DNA from 2 places in the Arthrobacter sp. BG5 genome. Region 2 is predicted to be linked to the other one. Evidence: riboswitches for the same ligand, from Rfam matches in the RefSeq annotation. Region 2 holds a riboswitch; the other holds the start of a gene.
What was found. A riboswitch is a leader RNA that binds a small molecule or an ion and turns the genes downstream of it on or off. The one in region 2 is predicted to bind thiamine pyrophosphate.

Region 1 (7,078 bases), 500 kb from region 2:
CGGCGGCGCGGCGACGATCCGGTAGCCGCCGTCGGGCAGCTGTTCGATTTCCTGCTCCGGCATGTTCAGGCTCGCCCCGCCGCGGAGCCGTTCCAGTTCCACCCGTTTGCTGCCGACTTCCTTGAGCAGTTGCAATACCGGGTCCGCGGTGCCGCCGTCGAGTGCGGCCTGCACGCCGTGGTAGCTGAGCTTGGCCCGGCTGCGGACCTGCGCCCGGCGCACCAGGACGGAGGCCACTTCGGCGGCGCCGTCGAGTTCGAACTCCCAGACGAAGGCCGCACAGAGCTGGCCCGCCAGCAGGCTGCCGGCCGCCTCGCTGATGACTTCGGGGTGCAGTGGGATGCGGCCGTCCGGGGTGTAGAACGTTTGGCCGCGGCGCCGTGTCTCGGCGTCGAGCGCACTGCCGGGCTGGACGAAGGAAGGGACATCCGCAATGGCGTAGAAGACCTTGTAGCCCTCGCCGGCGCGGTCGATGAACAGGGCCTGGTCCAGGTCCGTTGAGGACGCCGGGTCAATGGTCACGAACTCGACATGCGTCAGGTCCAACTCGGGCAGTTCGTGGCCGGCTACAGCCGCCTCGGCGTCCCGGAGCGCCGCTTCCGGGAACGGACCGGGCAGTTCCAGGGTGGTGCGCAGTGCGTTGAGCGCCTGGGCAAGCTGGTTCTTCTGCTGGCGGACGCTCGGAGTCAGGCGATGATGAGACACGAAATCAGGGTAGCCCGATTTCCGCCACTAGTCTTGAAGCATGAGCACCTCCCCGGCCGAGCCCGCCCGCTACCAACGCTTCCTCAGGGAGCTGCTGGGCGTGATGGCCTACGGGGAGCTCTCAGCCTTCGAACGGCTCTCCTCCGATGCCCGGTATTCGCCCACCCTGCACGACCGTGCGGTGCTGGGCCGCCTCGCCGTCATCGAGTTCCAGCACTTCGAACTGGTCTGCGCGCGGCTGGCCGAACTGGGCGCCGACGCGGAGGAAGCCATGCTGCCGTTCCAACCGTCGGTGGACCACTTCCATGAGCGCACCCGGCCCGCCGACTGGCATGAGTCACTGATGAAGGCCTACGTGATTGACACAGTCTCCGCCGACTTCTATCGGTCCATTTCCAGCTACGTCGACGCCGGCACCGCCGCGCTGATCGAACAGGTCCAGTCCGCAGGGGACGCGACGGCGGTGCTGCGGGACCGGCTCAAGGCGGCGCTCGCCGACGACCCGCGGCTGGCGTCCCGGCTGGCGCTGTGGGCCCGGCGGCTGCTCGGGGAGGCACTCACCCAGGCGCAGCGGGTCAGCGTGGAACACGCCTTCCTCGGCGGCCTGACCGGCGCGGACGAGGTCCGGGCCGGCGAACTCGCCCGCGCCCTGACCGCCGACCTCGCCGCCGGGCATTCCCGGCGGATGTCCCAGCTCGGACTTGCCGGCTAAGTCCCCGGGCCGTCTTCCCGGCTAGCTTGCCCGCCTAGTTTTCCCCGGCACCGCTGCCGACGTCGGTGTGGTTTTCGGCGTCGGCGTGGCTGCCGGCGTCAAGCGCGGCCAGCAGGCGCCGCGCCGCCCCGGCGGGATCGGCGGCCTCGGTAATCGCCCGGACCACGACGACGCGGCGCGCTCCGGCGTCGACGACCTGCTCCACGTTGGTCAGGTCGATGCCGCCAATCGCGAACCACGGCACCACGCCGGAGACCTTTCCGACGTCTGCGGCCTCGGCCCGGCCGATCGCCGCGGCGGCGTAGCGCACCAGGTCCAGCCCGACGGCGGGGCGGCCCGGCTTCGTCGGGGTGGCCCAGACCGGCCCCACGCAGAAGTAGTCCAGCCCGCTCCGGCCCGGGGCCGCGGCGATGGCGGCGTCGACCTGCTCCGGGGTGTGGGTGGACATGCCGATCACGGTGTCCTTGCCCAGGAATTCCCGGGCCGCGGTGAAGGGGATGTCCTTTTGCCCGATGTGGAAGACCGGTGCCCCGGCGAGCGAGGCCAGGTCGGCGCGGTCGTTCACGGCCCAGAGCCGGCCGTGCCGCCGCGCCACGGCGTGCAGAACCTCCAGCAGCTCCAGCTCCTCGGCCGCCTCCAGCGCCTTATCCCGCAGCTGGATGATGTCGACACCGCCGGCGAAGGCGGCATCAACGAAGTCCTCGAAGTCGCCGCGCTCCTTCCGGGCGTCGGTGCACAGGTACAGGCGGGCGGTGGTGTGGACATCCTGGCTCATGCCATAAGCCTAGTTCCTCTAAACTGGGCGCATACCGCGGGAGCCCGCGCAGGCCGTCATCCGGCCGCCGGGCTGAGAGGGCGTCAGAGCCGACCGCTTGACCTGATCCGGTTAGTACCGGCGTAGGGAAGGAAGCCTATGGACGTATCAGTCCCACCATCCGCCACACCCGCCATCGGCGCTGCGCCGCGCGGAGGCGCCGAATATTACGACGTCGCCGTGATCGGCGGGGGAGTGATCGGCCACGGCATCGCCTGGGAGGCCCGCCGCTCGGGCCGCACCGTCGCCCTGCTCGACGACGCCCCCGGCTCCGGCGCCAGCTGGGCCGCCGCCGGCATGCTGGCGCCCGTGAGCGAACTGCATTACCAGGAGGAAGACCTCCTGGCCCTGATGCTGGAAGCGTCACGGCTGTGGCCGCAGTTCGCTGCCGCTCTGGCCGGCAACAGCACAGCCGGCGGCGTAGGCGCGGGCGGCACCGGCTATCTCACGACGCCGACCCTCGCCGTCGGTGCCGACGCCGCCGACCGCCGGGCGCTCGCCGACCTGCGGGCCGTGCAGCAGGCCAGCGGGCTGGCCGTGGAGCCGCTGACGGTGCGCGAGGCGCGCAACCGCGAACCCCTGCTCAGCCCGGGCATCTCCTGCGCCTTCGACATCCCGGCGGACCACCAAGTGGACCCGCGCCGACTGCTGGCCCGGATCGGCTCGCTGCTGGCCGCGGACAGCCGGTACACGGCGGTGCGCCGCCGCGCGACCGGGCTGCTCTGGGATGGCGGCCGCGTGGCGGGGGCCACGCTTGAGGGCGGCGGGGAGATCCGGGCCGGTGAGACGGTTGTGGCCACCGGCCTCGGGGCAGCCGACCTGCAGGGCCTGCCGGCCGGACTGTCCCTGCCGCTGCGGCCGGTCTACGGGGACATCCTCCGGCTCCGGGTGCCGCAACGGCTCCGGCCGCTGCTGCGCTCCACCGTGCGGGGGCTGGTCCGCGGAGTCCCGGTCTACATCGTTCCGCGGGCGGACGGAACGGTGGTGATCGGCGCAACCCAGCGGGAGGACGCGCCCTCCGCCGCCGGCGCCGTGTCCGCCGGCGGCGTCTACCAGCTCCTGCGCGATGCCCAGCAGCTGCTCCCCGCCGTCGCCGAACTGGAACTGCTCGAGGCCACGGCAAGGGCACGGCCCGGGACACCGGACAACGCCCCGCTGCTGGGCCGCGTGGCCGGCCCCGGCGCCGGGCCGGACATCGCGGGCCTGATCGTGGCCACCGGTTTCTTCCGGCACGGAGTGCTGCTCACCCCCGTGGCCGCCGCCATCTGCCGGGCGCTGCTGGACGGGCAGCCGGACCCGCGCTGGGCCCGGTTCCGACCGGACCGGTTCTCCGACCGCCGCCCGGATTCTTCCGGCCACGACCCGCGGGACGTCTCACCCACACATGCATCACCGACAGACAGGACCACAGCGTGAACATCAGGCTCAACGGAGCGCAGCACGCCCTCGCCGACGGCGCCACGGTCGGCGCGCTGGTCAGCGGGGTCACCGGCCGGACGCTGGCCGCCGACGGGCAGGCCACGGACGGCCGCAAGCTCGGCGTCGCCGTCGCCCGCAACGCCGAGGTGGTGCCGCGCAGCCAGTGGCACGCGACGGCGCTCGCCGAGGGCGACGACGTCGAACTCGTCACCGCGGTACAGGGAGGATGAACGCCATGGCAGAAACAGCGCTGGACGCAACCCAGCAGGCACGCCGGGACCCGCTGACCTTCGACGGCGTGGAGCTGGGCTCGCGGCTGATCATGGGCACCGGCGGGGCACCGAGCCTGGACGGCCTGGGCGCCGCCCTGGTGGCCTCCGGCACGGAACTCACCACGGTGGCCATGCGCCGCTACTCGCCGGCCGAGAGCGGCTCGCTATTCCAGCTGCTGGCGGACAACAACATCCGGGTGCTGCCCAACACCGCCGGCTGCTTCACCGCCCGGGATGCCGTTCTTACGGCCGAACTGGCCCGCGAAGCGCTGGAGACGGACTGGGTGAAGCTCGAGGTGATCGCGGACGAGCACACCCTGCTGCCGGACGCCCTGGAACTTGTGGAGGCCACCGAGCAGCTTGTGGCCCGCGGCTTCAAAGTCTTCGCCTACACGAACGACGACCCGGTGCTGGCCCTCCGGCTGGAAAACCTCGGCGCCACCGCCGTGATGCCGCTGGGTGCCCCGATCGGCACCGGCCTGGGCATCCTGAACCCGCACAACATCGAACTGATTGTCTCGAGGGCGTCCGTGCCGGTGGTGCTTGACGCCGGCATCGGCACGGCCTCCGACGCCGCGCTCGCGATGGAACTGGGCTGCGACGCCGTGCTGCTCGCCACCGCCGTGACCCGTGCCCAGGACCCGGCGCTGATGGGGGAAGCGTTCCGGCACGCGGTCATCGCCGGCAGGCTGGCGCGCAGGGCAGGCCGGATCCCGCGCCGCGAGCATGCCCTGGCCTCGTCCGCCATGGAAGGCCGCGCCGAGTTCCTGTAACGGACGCTTCGGGAAACCGGCCGGAGTAGCATTCCGGAAAGAAACTTGGCGGCAGGTGTCCTTTCGACGGCATCTTCCTCGTCGTACTGACGTATCGACCTACTAGAAGGAGTCACCGTGGACTACATGCTTTTCATCTGCACCGATCCCACAGCGCCGGAATATGTGGCCGCCGAGGACAACATCGAGGAATGGGCGGCCGAGGTGGAAGCCAGGGGCATTGCCCGCCACGGTGACAGGCTGCGTCCGGTGGAGGACGCCACCACTGTCAGGGTGCGCGCCGGCGAGGTGGTGATCACGGACGGTCCGTTTGCCGAGACGAAGGAATGGGTCGCGGGCTACGACATCATCGCCTGCGCCGACCTCGATGAGGCGATCGAGGTTGCGTCCAAACATCCGATGGCAAAATTCGGCAAGATCGAAATCAGGCCTGTGTGGCCGTTCGAATAGCGGCGGTCTGCCGGAGGCCGCCGGTCACGACGCAGGGGGTCGCGTGGCAGCGGAAGTGACGGACGTGCGGACCGCCGTCGAAGGCGCCTCCGCCGTGGAGACGGCACGGATCACCGCCACCCTCATCCGCGTGACCGGCGACTGGAGCCTCGCCGAGGACTGTGTCCAGGACGCCTTTGCACGCGCCCTGGCCGACTGGCCGGAGCGTGGCATCCCTGCCAACACCGGCGCGTGGCTGACAACCGTCGCCAAGAACAGGGCGATCGACCGGATGCGGAGCGCGGCCAGCGAAAAGCGGGCGGTCCGGGAACTCGCGATCCTCACCGAGCTCGAAGCCCTCGCTGAGGATGCCCCCGCTGATCCGGCTGCCGGGGATGACCGGCTGCGGCTGATTTACACCTGTTGCCATCCTGCCCTCCCGCTTGAGGCGCGGGTGGCACTGACGCTGCGGACAGTGGCCGGCCTGACGACGGGCGAGATCGCACGCGCGTTCCTCGTCCCGGAGTCAACCATGTCGAAGCGGCTGGTCCGCGCCCGGGCCAAAATACGGGATGCCGGGATTCCGTACCGGGTGCCGCCGCCGGAGCTGATCCCCGAACGCACGGCCGGGATCCTGTCCGTGCTCTATCTCATGTTCAACGAGGGATATGCGGCCGCCGGGGGTACCACGCTGATCCGCGAGCCGCTTGCCCGCGAAGCGATCCGTCTCAGCCGTCTCCTGATCCGTTTGCTCGACGGCTCTTCCGAGGAGCCGGAGGCCATGGGCCTGCTGGCACTCAAGCTGTTCCAGCACGGCCGCCGAAAGACGCGGACCGACGCCGCAGGGGACCTGGTGACCCTGGAGGACCAGGACCGCGGGCAGTGGGACCAGGCAGCGACGGCGGAAGCCGTCGCGCTCCTGGCAGCCGCCGACCGGCTCGGGAATTCACGCGGTGCCCGGCCCGGAAGTTACCGGATCCAGGCAGCCATCGCCGCGTGCCACATGACCGCCCCCGACTTCGGCAGCACGGACTTCACCCGGGTGGCGCTGCTGTACGACCGTCTCGCCCAGCTGGCACCCTCGCCGGTCGTCGAGCTCAACCGAGCAGTCGCCGTCGCCATGTCCCAGGGACCGGAGGCAGGGCTGCACCTCATCGACCGTCTGGACCAGGCGGGGTCACTGGAGCGGTATTACCTCCTGCCTGCCGCGAAAGCGGACCTCCTGCGGCGCCTTGGCAGGCTGCAGGAGGCCGGCCGCGAATACCTGAAGGCCCGGGCACTCGCACCAACCGAGGTGGAGCGCCGCTACCTCAGCAAGCGCCTGGCAGAGACCGGCGCCGACGGAACCGCGGCCGCTGGGCGTTAGAGCCGCAGGATGGCGGTCATCCGTGCGGTGTCCTGCCGCGTGCGTGACCTGCCGAGGTATAGCACCGCGCCCACCGCTGCGGCAGCGCCCAGCAGCAAGGGCGCGACCCACGGGATCCAGGTCAGGCCCGGCTGGTAGCCGAAGCCGGCCGCCATGAAAGTGATCCAGCTCAGCATCCCCACGCCGAGGGCGACCCCCGCCGGCACGGCGATGCCGTACTTGGCGTGCCGCTTGTCATTGGCCCACACCACGAAACCCGCGGCCACGGCCACCATGGCCACCACAATCAGGGACAGCATTCAGACTCCTTGGGGAAGTGCGGGTTGGGCTGCGGGCAACGGGGCCGGGGCGGTCTAGAGGGCGCCGAAGCCCACCCGGCGGACCTCTTCGGCGCCGATTTCCACGTAGCCCAGGACGTTCGCCGGGATGATGATCTGGCGGCCCTTCTCATCGGTCAGCCGGAGCTCGGTGCCCTGGGAGAGTGCCTCTCCCACCAGCTTCGCCACCGCGTCGGCGTCCTGGTTCGATTCGAGGGCAATTTCGCGGCCGATGTTCTGAATGCCGATCTTTACTTCCACAGCAAGGCCT
Region 2 (7,078 bases):
GCACCGGAAACCGCCGCCGCAACGGAGGCTCCCAAGAAGGCCACCAGGACCCGCCGCAAGGCGGCCCCGAAGCCGGAAGCCGCAGAGACGGCAGCCGCGTCCGACGTCGTCGCTGACGCCGGCGCCCTCCCGGACGGCACCGACGCCGCCCCGGAAGCCAAGGCCCCGGCCCGCCGGAGCCGGTCGCGCAGGAAGACCGACGCCGACGTCCCTGCCGCAAGCGACGACGCCGCCGCCGCAACGGACATTGCGGCTACCGCGGCTGCAGCCGTTGAGGCGCCCGCGGAGCCGGCAACAGCGGAAGCCGCACCGGAGAAGCCGGTCCGCCGCCGCGCCTCCCGCGCCAAGGCCGCCCCGGCCGCCGTGGAGGCCGAAGCAGTGCAGAACGAAGTAGCCGCTGTGACCGATGCCGCCGCCCCCGCCGAAGCAGCCGCAGCCGCGCCGGCCGCCGCCGAAACTCCGGCAGCAGAGTCCGATGAAACCGCGGCCGAGGCCGGCGCGGAAGCCCCCGCGCTGTTCCTCGCACCCGGCGCTGTCACCTCGATGATCTTCCAGGCCCCGGACCTGAGCACCGTCGTGCGCCCGGCCCCGGTGGTGGCAGAGGAAACCGAAGAAGAAGACGAAGAAGAAGAGGTCGAGGGCGACGACGCCGGCAGCCGCCGTCGGCGCCGCAGCCGCGGACGCCGCGGCCGCACCCGCGCCGCCGGCGAAGCCGACACCGATACCGAAGGCGCTGACGAGAGCACCGAGGAAACCGGCGAGGATTCCGAAGGCACCCTCGAAGAGGGCGTGACCTCGCGCCGCCGCCGCCGTCGCCGCCGCGGCGAACAGGACCTTGAACTGACCGGCGGCGGGGACGACGATCCGCCCAACACGGTGACCCGTGTCCGGGCGCCGCGCGCGGTCAGCGAGGCCCCGGTCAACAACCGCGTCACCTCCGTCAAGGGCTCCACCCGCCTGGAGGCCAAGAAGCAGCGCCGCCGCGAGTCCCGCGACACGGGCCGCCGCCGCACCGTTATCACCGAGGCCGAGTTCCTGGCCCGCCGCGAATCCGTGGACCGCCAGATGATCGTCCGGCAGCGCGACGACAGAATCCAAATCGGTGTCCTGGAAGACGGTGTGCTGGCCGAGCACTTCGTCTCCAAGACCCAGCAGGATTCCCTGATTGGCAACGTCTACCTGGGCAAGGTCCAGAACGTGCTGCCGTCCATGGAAGCCGCCTTTGTCGACATCGGACGCGGCCGCAACGCCGTGCTGTACGCCGGCGAAGTCAACTGGGACGCCGTGAACCTCGAAGGCAAGCAGCGCCGGATCGAAAACGCGCTCAAGTCCGGCGACTCCGTGCTCGTCCAGGTCACCAAGGACCCGGTCGGCCACAAGGGTGCCCGGCTGACCAGCCAGATCTCGCTGCCCGGCCGCTACCTCGTGTACGTGCCCGGCGGTTCCATGACCGGCATCTCCCGCAAGCTGCCCGACGTTGAGCGCAACCGGCTCAAGCGGATCCTCAAGGACCGCCTGCCGGAGGACGCCGGCGTAATCGTCCGCACCGCGGCCGAGGGCGCCTCGGAGGAAGAGCTGACGCATGACATCAACCGTCTGCGCGCGCAGTGGGAAGGCATCGAGAGCCAGTCCACGTCCACCAAGATCCTCGCCCCGGAGCTGCTCTACGGCGAACCGGACCTGACCATCAAGGTGGTCCGCGACGTCTTCAACGAGGACTTCTCCAAGCTGATCGTTTCCGGCGAGGAAGCCTGGGACACCATTGAGGCCTACGTCACCTACGTGGCTCCGGACCTGGTGGGCCGGCTTGAGAAGTGGACCAAGGACACGGACATCTTCGCTGCGTGGCGCATCGATGAGCAGATCCACAAGGCCCTGGACCGCAAGGTCTTCCTGCCCTCCGGCGGCTCCCTGGTGATCGACCGCACCGAAGCCATGACCGTGGTGGACGTCAACACCGGCAAGTTCACCGGCAGCGGCGGCAACCTCGAGGAAACCGTCACCAAGAACAACCTGGAAGCGGCCGAGGAAGTCGTCCGGCAGCTGCGGCTGCGCGACATCGGCGGCATCATCGTGATCGACTTCATCGACATGGTGCTGGAATCCAACCGCGACCTCGTGCTGCGCCGCATGGTGGAGTGCCTCGGCCGGGACCGGACCAAGCACCAGGTCGCCGAGGTGACCTCGCTGGGGCTCGTGCAGATGACCCGCAAGCGGATGGGCACCGGGCTGCTGGAGGTCTTCGGCGAACAGTGCGAGGCCTGCGCCGGCCGCGGCATCGTCACCCACGACGAACCGGTCGAACACCGCCGCGCCAACACCGTCGCCGCGGAACACCACGTCCCGCGGACCGAGCACCAGCCCGCCGCCCGCACGGAGCGCAAGCGCCGCCGCGGCAAGAGCGGCCAGGGAGCCGGCGAGTCCATGCCGGCCGCCCCCGCCGCGGCGCACGCCGAGCCCACCGAGGCTGAGCGCCACGCCAAGGCAGAAGCGACCCGCGCCGCGTTGGCCAACATCGCCGCCGCCGCGCACGCCGCCCACTTGCACGACGGCGAAGCGACAGCAGCGCCCGACGCCGAAACCCGGCAGGCCGCCCTCGATGCGGCCGTGGAGCTGGCTTCGACGGAGGAGGCAGCCGGGCGTCCCGCCGCTGTGCTGACCTTCGGCGGCGAGCAGGTGGCCCTGCCGTTCGTCGAGCACGCGGAGGAGACCCCGCAGCCCGCGCTGACCCTGGACCTGCTCACCGAGGCATTCGCCAACCTGGGCGACGCCGAGGCCGCCAAGCCTGCCGCAGCGGCCCCGGCCGCGGCGGAAACTGTAGCGCCGGAACCGGCTGCACGGGCCGCGGAGCTCCCCGCGGCGGAACCCGCGGCGCCGGTTGCAGCGGCACCGTCCCGCGCCACCCGCGGCCGTGGCCGTGCCCAGACAGCACGGATCCAGCCGCCGAGTGTCCGGAACCGGGAGGCCCAGGCCACCCCCCGGCAGGAAGCGCCCAAGGCACCCGCGGCTCAGGCCCAGGCGCCCGCAACACAGGCACCCGTCCGCCGGGAACCTGCCAAGGCACCCGCGGCGCAGGCGCCCGCAGCACCGGCAACGCAGGCGCCGGCCCGCCAGGCTGCGGCAGCGGAGAGCTCCGCACCCCGCCGGGTGCGCCGGAACCGAAGCGCCAGCCGGGCCCAGGGAGCCGCCAACGAGACGTCTGTGCAGCAGCGCGCGGCCACTCCGTCGGCTGCCGCCGGATCGGTCCATGAGGCCAAGGCGCCGGAGCCGGTGAAGGAGGCCGCGAAGCCCGCGGCCAACGAGCCGATCATCCTCGGCGTCGGCGTACCGGCGTCGGAGCTGTAGGACTCAGCAGACACCACGGCCCGCGGGTATCGTGCGGAATCGACGTAACATCGGTCGGTCCGGGCGGTACCCGCGAGCCCGTTAAGGGGCGTCCGCCAGGGGGCGCCGTCACGGAGGGTGCGGACGGGGGAGTTGCCGGCGGGGAACGCTAGGCTGGGGAACTGACACGGGGTGCCGCGCATCGAGCCGGCTGAGATCCAGACCCGTTGAACCTGTCCGGTTAGCACCGGCGAAGGGATGTCTCTTGTCTTCATCGACCCAGCCGCAACCAACCCGGCCAGCCGCAACCCGCCCGGCATCCATCCTGCAGTCCGCCTTCCCGGACCAGGAGCCCGCGGAAGCCGCCGCAGCCACACTGCCGCGGATTCCGCGGGTGCTGGCGATCGCCGGTTCGGACCCTTCCGGCGGCGCCGGCATCCAGGCGGACCTGAAGAGCATCGCCGCGAACGGCGGCTACGGGATGGCCGTCATCACGGCGCTGACGGCCCAGAACACCCGGGGCGTCCGCTCCGTCCACGTGCCGCCGGCGTCCTTCCTGACGGCCCAGCTGGAGGCAGTAAGCGACGACATCACCATCGATGCGGTCAAAATCGGCATGCTCGGCGACGCCGCAGTGATCGACGCCGTCCGGGCCTGGCTTCAGAAGGTCCGGCCCGCCGTCGTGGTCGTGGACCCGGTAATGGTGGCCACCAGCGGCGACCGGCTGCTGCAGGAATCCGCCGAAGCGGCCCTGCGCTCCCTGCTCCCGCTGGCCGACCTCATCACCCCGAACCTGGCCGAACTGGCCATGCTGCTGGACGAACCGCCCGCCGCGGACTGGGCCGGGGCGCTGGAACAGGGCAAGCGGCTCGCCGCCCAGGCCGGCACCACGGTGCTGGTCAAGGGCGGCCACCTCGCCGACGGCCAGGAAAGCGAAGAAGGCGGCCGCGACGACGGCGGCGGCTGCCCGGACGCACTGGTGAACACCGGAGGACTGCTCGGCCAGGAAACGGTGGTCGTGCCGGGCGAGCGGATCGCCACCCGCAACAGCCACGGCACCGGCTGCTCGCTGTCTTCGGCACTGGCCACGGTGCAGGCGCGGGCGGGGGACTGGGAGGCGGCTCTGCGCGAGGTCAAGCCCTGGCTGCTGGGTGCGCTGCGGGAATCCGGTCGCCTCGGCGTCGGATCCGGCAACGGCCCCGTGCACCATTTCCACCACCTTCAGCCAGCCGCACCGGCCCTGACACAGCTGCCCGCCAAGGGTGGCTTCGCAGCGGCCCTCGCCGGGCACGCGGCGGCAGGACTGGACGCGATCTACAGCCTGGACTTCATCCGCGGGCTCGCCGACGGAAGCTTGCCGGAGCAGGAGTTCGCTTACTACCTCAGCCAGGACGCCCTGTACCTGAACGGCTACTCCCGGGTGCTGTCCCGCGCCGCCGCCCTCGCGCCGTCGGAAGCCGAACAGCTCTTCTGGTCCCGTTCGGCGCAGCAGTGCCTCGAAGTCGAATCCGAACTGCACCGGAACTGGCTGGCCGGCCGCGCGGCGGAAACGCGGCCGGGACCGGTCACCAAGGCCTACGTGGACCACCTCCACGCGGCATCGCTCGCCGGCAGCTACGGCGTGCTGGCCGCGGCGGCGCTGCCGTGTTTCTGGCTCTACGCCGAGGTCGGCGCCACGCTGCATCGCGAGTTCCTCGCTGCGGGCGCCCCGGCGGCGCACCCCTACGCGGAGTGGCTGAGCACCTACGCGGACGAGGCCTTCGCGGAGGCGACCCGGCAAGCGATCAGGTACACCGACGCCGCGGGCCGCGGGGGCTCCGAGGCGGAGCGACGCGCCATGGCAGAAGCCTTCGAGCACTCCTGCCGGTATGAGGTGGAATTCTTCGACGCGCCGAGGCTGCACGCCTGAGCCGGCCCGGGCGATGCAGCCGGTAAGATAATGGGGCGCGGTTCCGGAAGGTCGCTGCGGCACCACAGCTTGGGCCCCCTGGGCACATGGTGTGGCGCCTGTCACGCACTACTCGCCGGGACCAGCCTCGTTTGCGGCCGAAGGCAAAATTAGCGTAGTCTAGATCTTCGGTGCTTACGCCAACACTTGGGTTATGACCCTGAGGAACAGTTCACCCGCCCTGCGGGCAGGACTTTCCACGGGATAGCTCATGGGTTCCCCCGGGGAATCCACCGGCGTTGAGGCACAGCGTGAGCCGGTCCGAACACTTCGGCCCCAGGTTCCGCACGCAAATCTAGTAATAAACGTCGAGAGAAGTGAGTTCCCCAGTGGTGTACGCGATTGTCCGCGCAGGCGGCCGCCAAGAGAAGGTTTCCGTTGGAGACTTCGTTACCCTGAACCGCGTCCCCGGTGGAGCCGGCAGCACCTTTGAGTTGCCCGCACTGCTCCTGGTGGACGGTGACAAGGTCACGACTGCAGCCAAGGACCTGGCCAAGGTAACGGTTACGGCTGAGATCCTGGAAGACCTCCGTGGTCCCAAGATCGTCATCCAGAAGTTCAAGAACAAGACCGGTTACAAGAAGCGCCAGGGTCACCGTCAGGAACTGACCAAGGTCAAGATCACCGGTATCAAGTAACTCTTCGTTACTGATCTGGTTCCAACAGTTTCCCCAGAATTTTTGAAAGCAGGCATTTCAAATGGCACATAAAAAAGGCGCGAGCTCCACTCGCAACGGTCGTGACTCCAACGCCCAGTACCTTGGCGTCAAGCGCTTCGGCGGCCAGGTAGTTTCCGCAGGCGAGATCATCGTCCGCCAGCGTGGCACCCACTTCCACCCGGGCGCCGGCGTTGGCCGCGGCGGCGACGACACCCTGTTCGCCCTGACCCCCGGTGCTGTCGAGTTCGGCACCCGCCGTGGTCGTCGCGTTGTGAACATCGTGGCTGCTGCAGCTGCAGAGTAACAACAAGTTCTAAATCGGTGGGGCGGGCCAATAGGTCCGCTCCACCGGTGTTTTAACCGCATTACAATCATCTTGGGCCCCTGCGGACCTGAGGAACAGCACTGAGGAGATCCACGTGGCGAGCTTTGTAGACCGGGTAGTACTGCACGTATCCGGCGGTACCGGCGGCCACGGCTGTGTCTCCGTCCACCGCGAGAAGTTCAAGCCCCTCGGCGGCCCCGACGGCGGCAACGGCGGCAACGGCGGCGACGTCATCCTGCGCGTGGATCCGCAGACCACCACCCTGCTCGACTACCACCACGCCCCGCACCGGCACGCCACCAACGGCGGCCCCGGCATGGGCGACTGGCGCGGCGGCAAGAACGGCGAAACCCTCGTCCTCCCGGTCCCCGAGGGTACGGTCGTCAAGAGCAAGGACGGCACCGTCCTCGCCGACATGGTCGGCGAAGGCACTGAGTTCATCGCCGCGGCCGGCGGCATCGGCGGCCTCGGCAACGCCGCCCTGTCCTCGCAGAAGCGCCGCGCCCCCGGCTTCGCGCTCCTCGGCATCGAAGGCGAATCCAGCGACATCGTCCTGGAGCTGAAGTCCATCGCGGACATCGCCCTGGTCGGCTTCCCGTCCGCGGGTAAGTCCAGCCTGATCGCGGCGATGTCGGCCGCGCGGCCGAAGATCGCCGACTACCCCTTCACCACCCTGATCCCCAACCTCGGCGTCGTGCAGGCCGGCGACGTCCGGTTCACCATCGCCGACGTCCCGGGCCTGATCGAAGGTGCCAGCGAGGGCAAGGGCCTGGGGCACCACTTCCTGCGCCACGTCGAGCGCTGCGCCGCGCTGGTGCACGT

Region 1: another riboswitch for thiamine pyrophosphate. It lies ahead of thiO (glycine oxidase ThiO); the one in region 2 lies ahead of AC1MBE_RS02350 (bifunctional hydroxymethylpyrimidine kinase/phosphomethylpyrimidine kinase).

Annotation. Positions count from the first base shown of each region.
Region 1 covers NZ_CM155268.1:1,031,040-1,038,117, reverse strand. The annotation lists gene AC1MBE_RS04655 (RNB domain-containing ribonuclease) at 1-705, opposite strand, end outside; gene AC1MBE_RS04650 (ferritin-like fold-containing protein) at 746-1,417, shown strand; gene thiE (thiamine phosphate synthase) at 1,452-2,192, opposite strand; TPP riboswitch at 2,219-2,339, shown strand; gene thiO (glycine oxidase ThiO) at 2,331-3,647, shown strand; gene thiS (sulfur carrier protein ThiS) at 3,644-3,880, shown strand; gene AC1MBE_RS04630 (thiazole synthase) at 3,886-4,695, shown strand; gene AC1MBE_RS04625 (YciI family protein) at 4,822-5,145, shown strand; gene AC1MBE_RS04620 (RNA polymerase sigma factor) at 5,189-6,490, shown strand; gene AC1MBE_RS04615 (hypothetical protein) at 6,487-6,789, opposite strand; gene AC1MBE_RS04610 (DUF3107 domain-containing protein) at 6,844-7,068, opposite strand.
Region 2 covers NZ_CM155268.1:526,465-533,542, reverse strand. The annotation lists gene AC1MBE_RS02355 (Rne/Rng family ribonuclease) at 1-3,345, shown strand, start outside; TPP riboswitch at 3,503-3,600, shown strand; gene AC1MBE_RS02350 (bifunctional hydroxymethylpyrimidine kinase/phosphomethylpyrimidine kinase) at 3,590-5,233, shown strand; gene rplU (50S ribosomal protein L21) at 5,602-5,910, shown strand; gene rpmA (50S ribosomal protein L27) at 5,972-6,235, shown strand; gene obgE (GTPase ObgE) at 6,351-7,078, shown strand, end outside.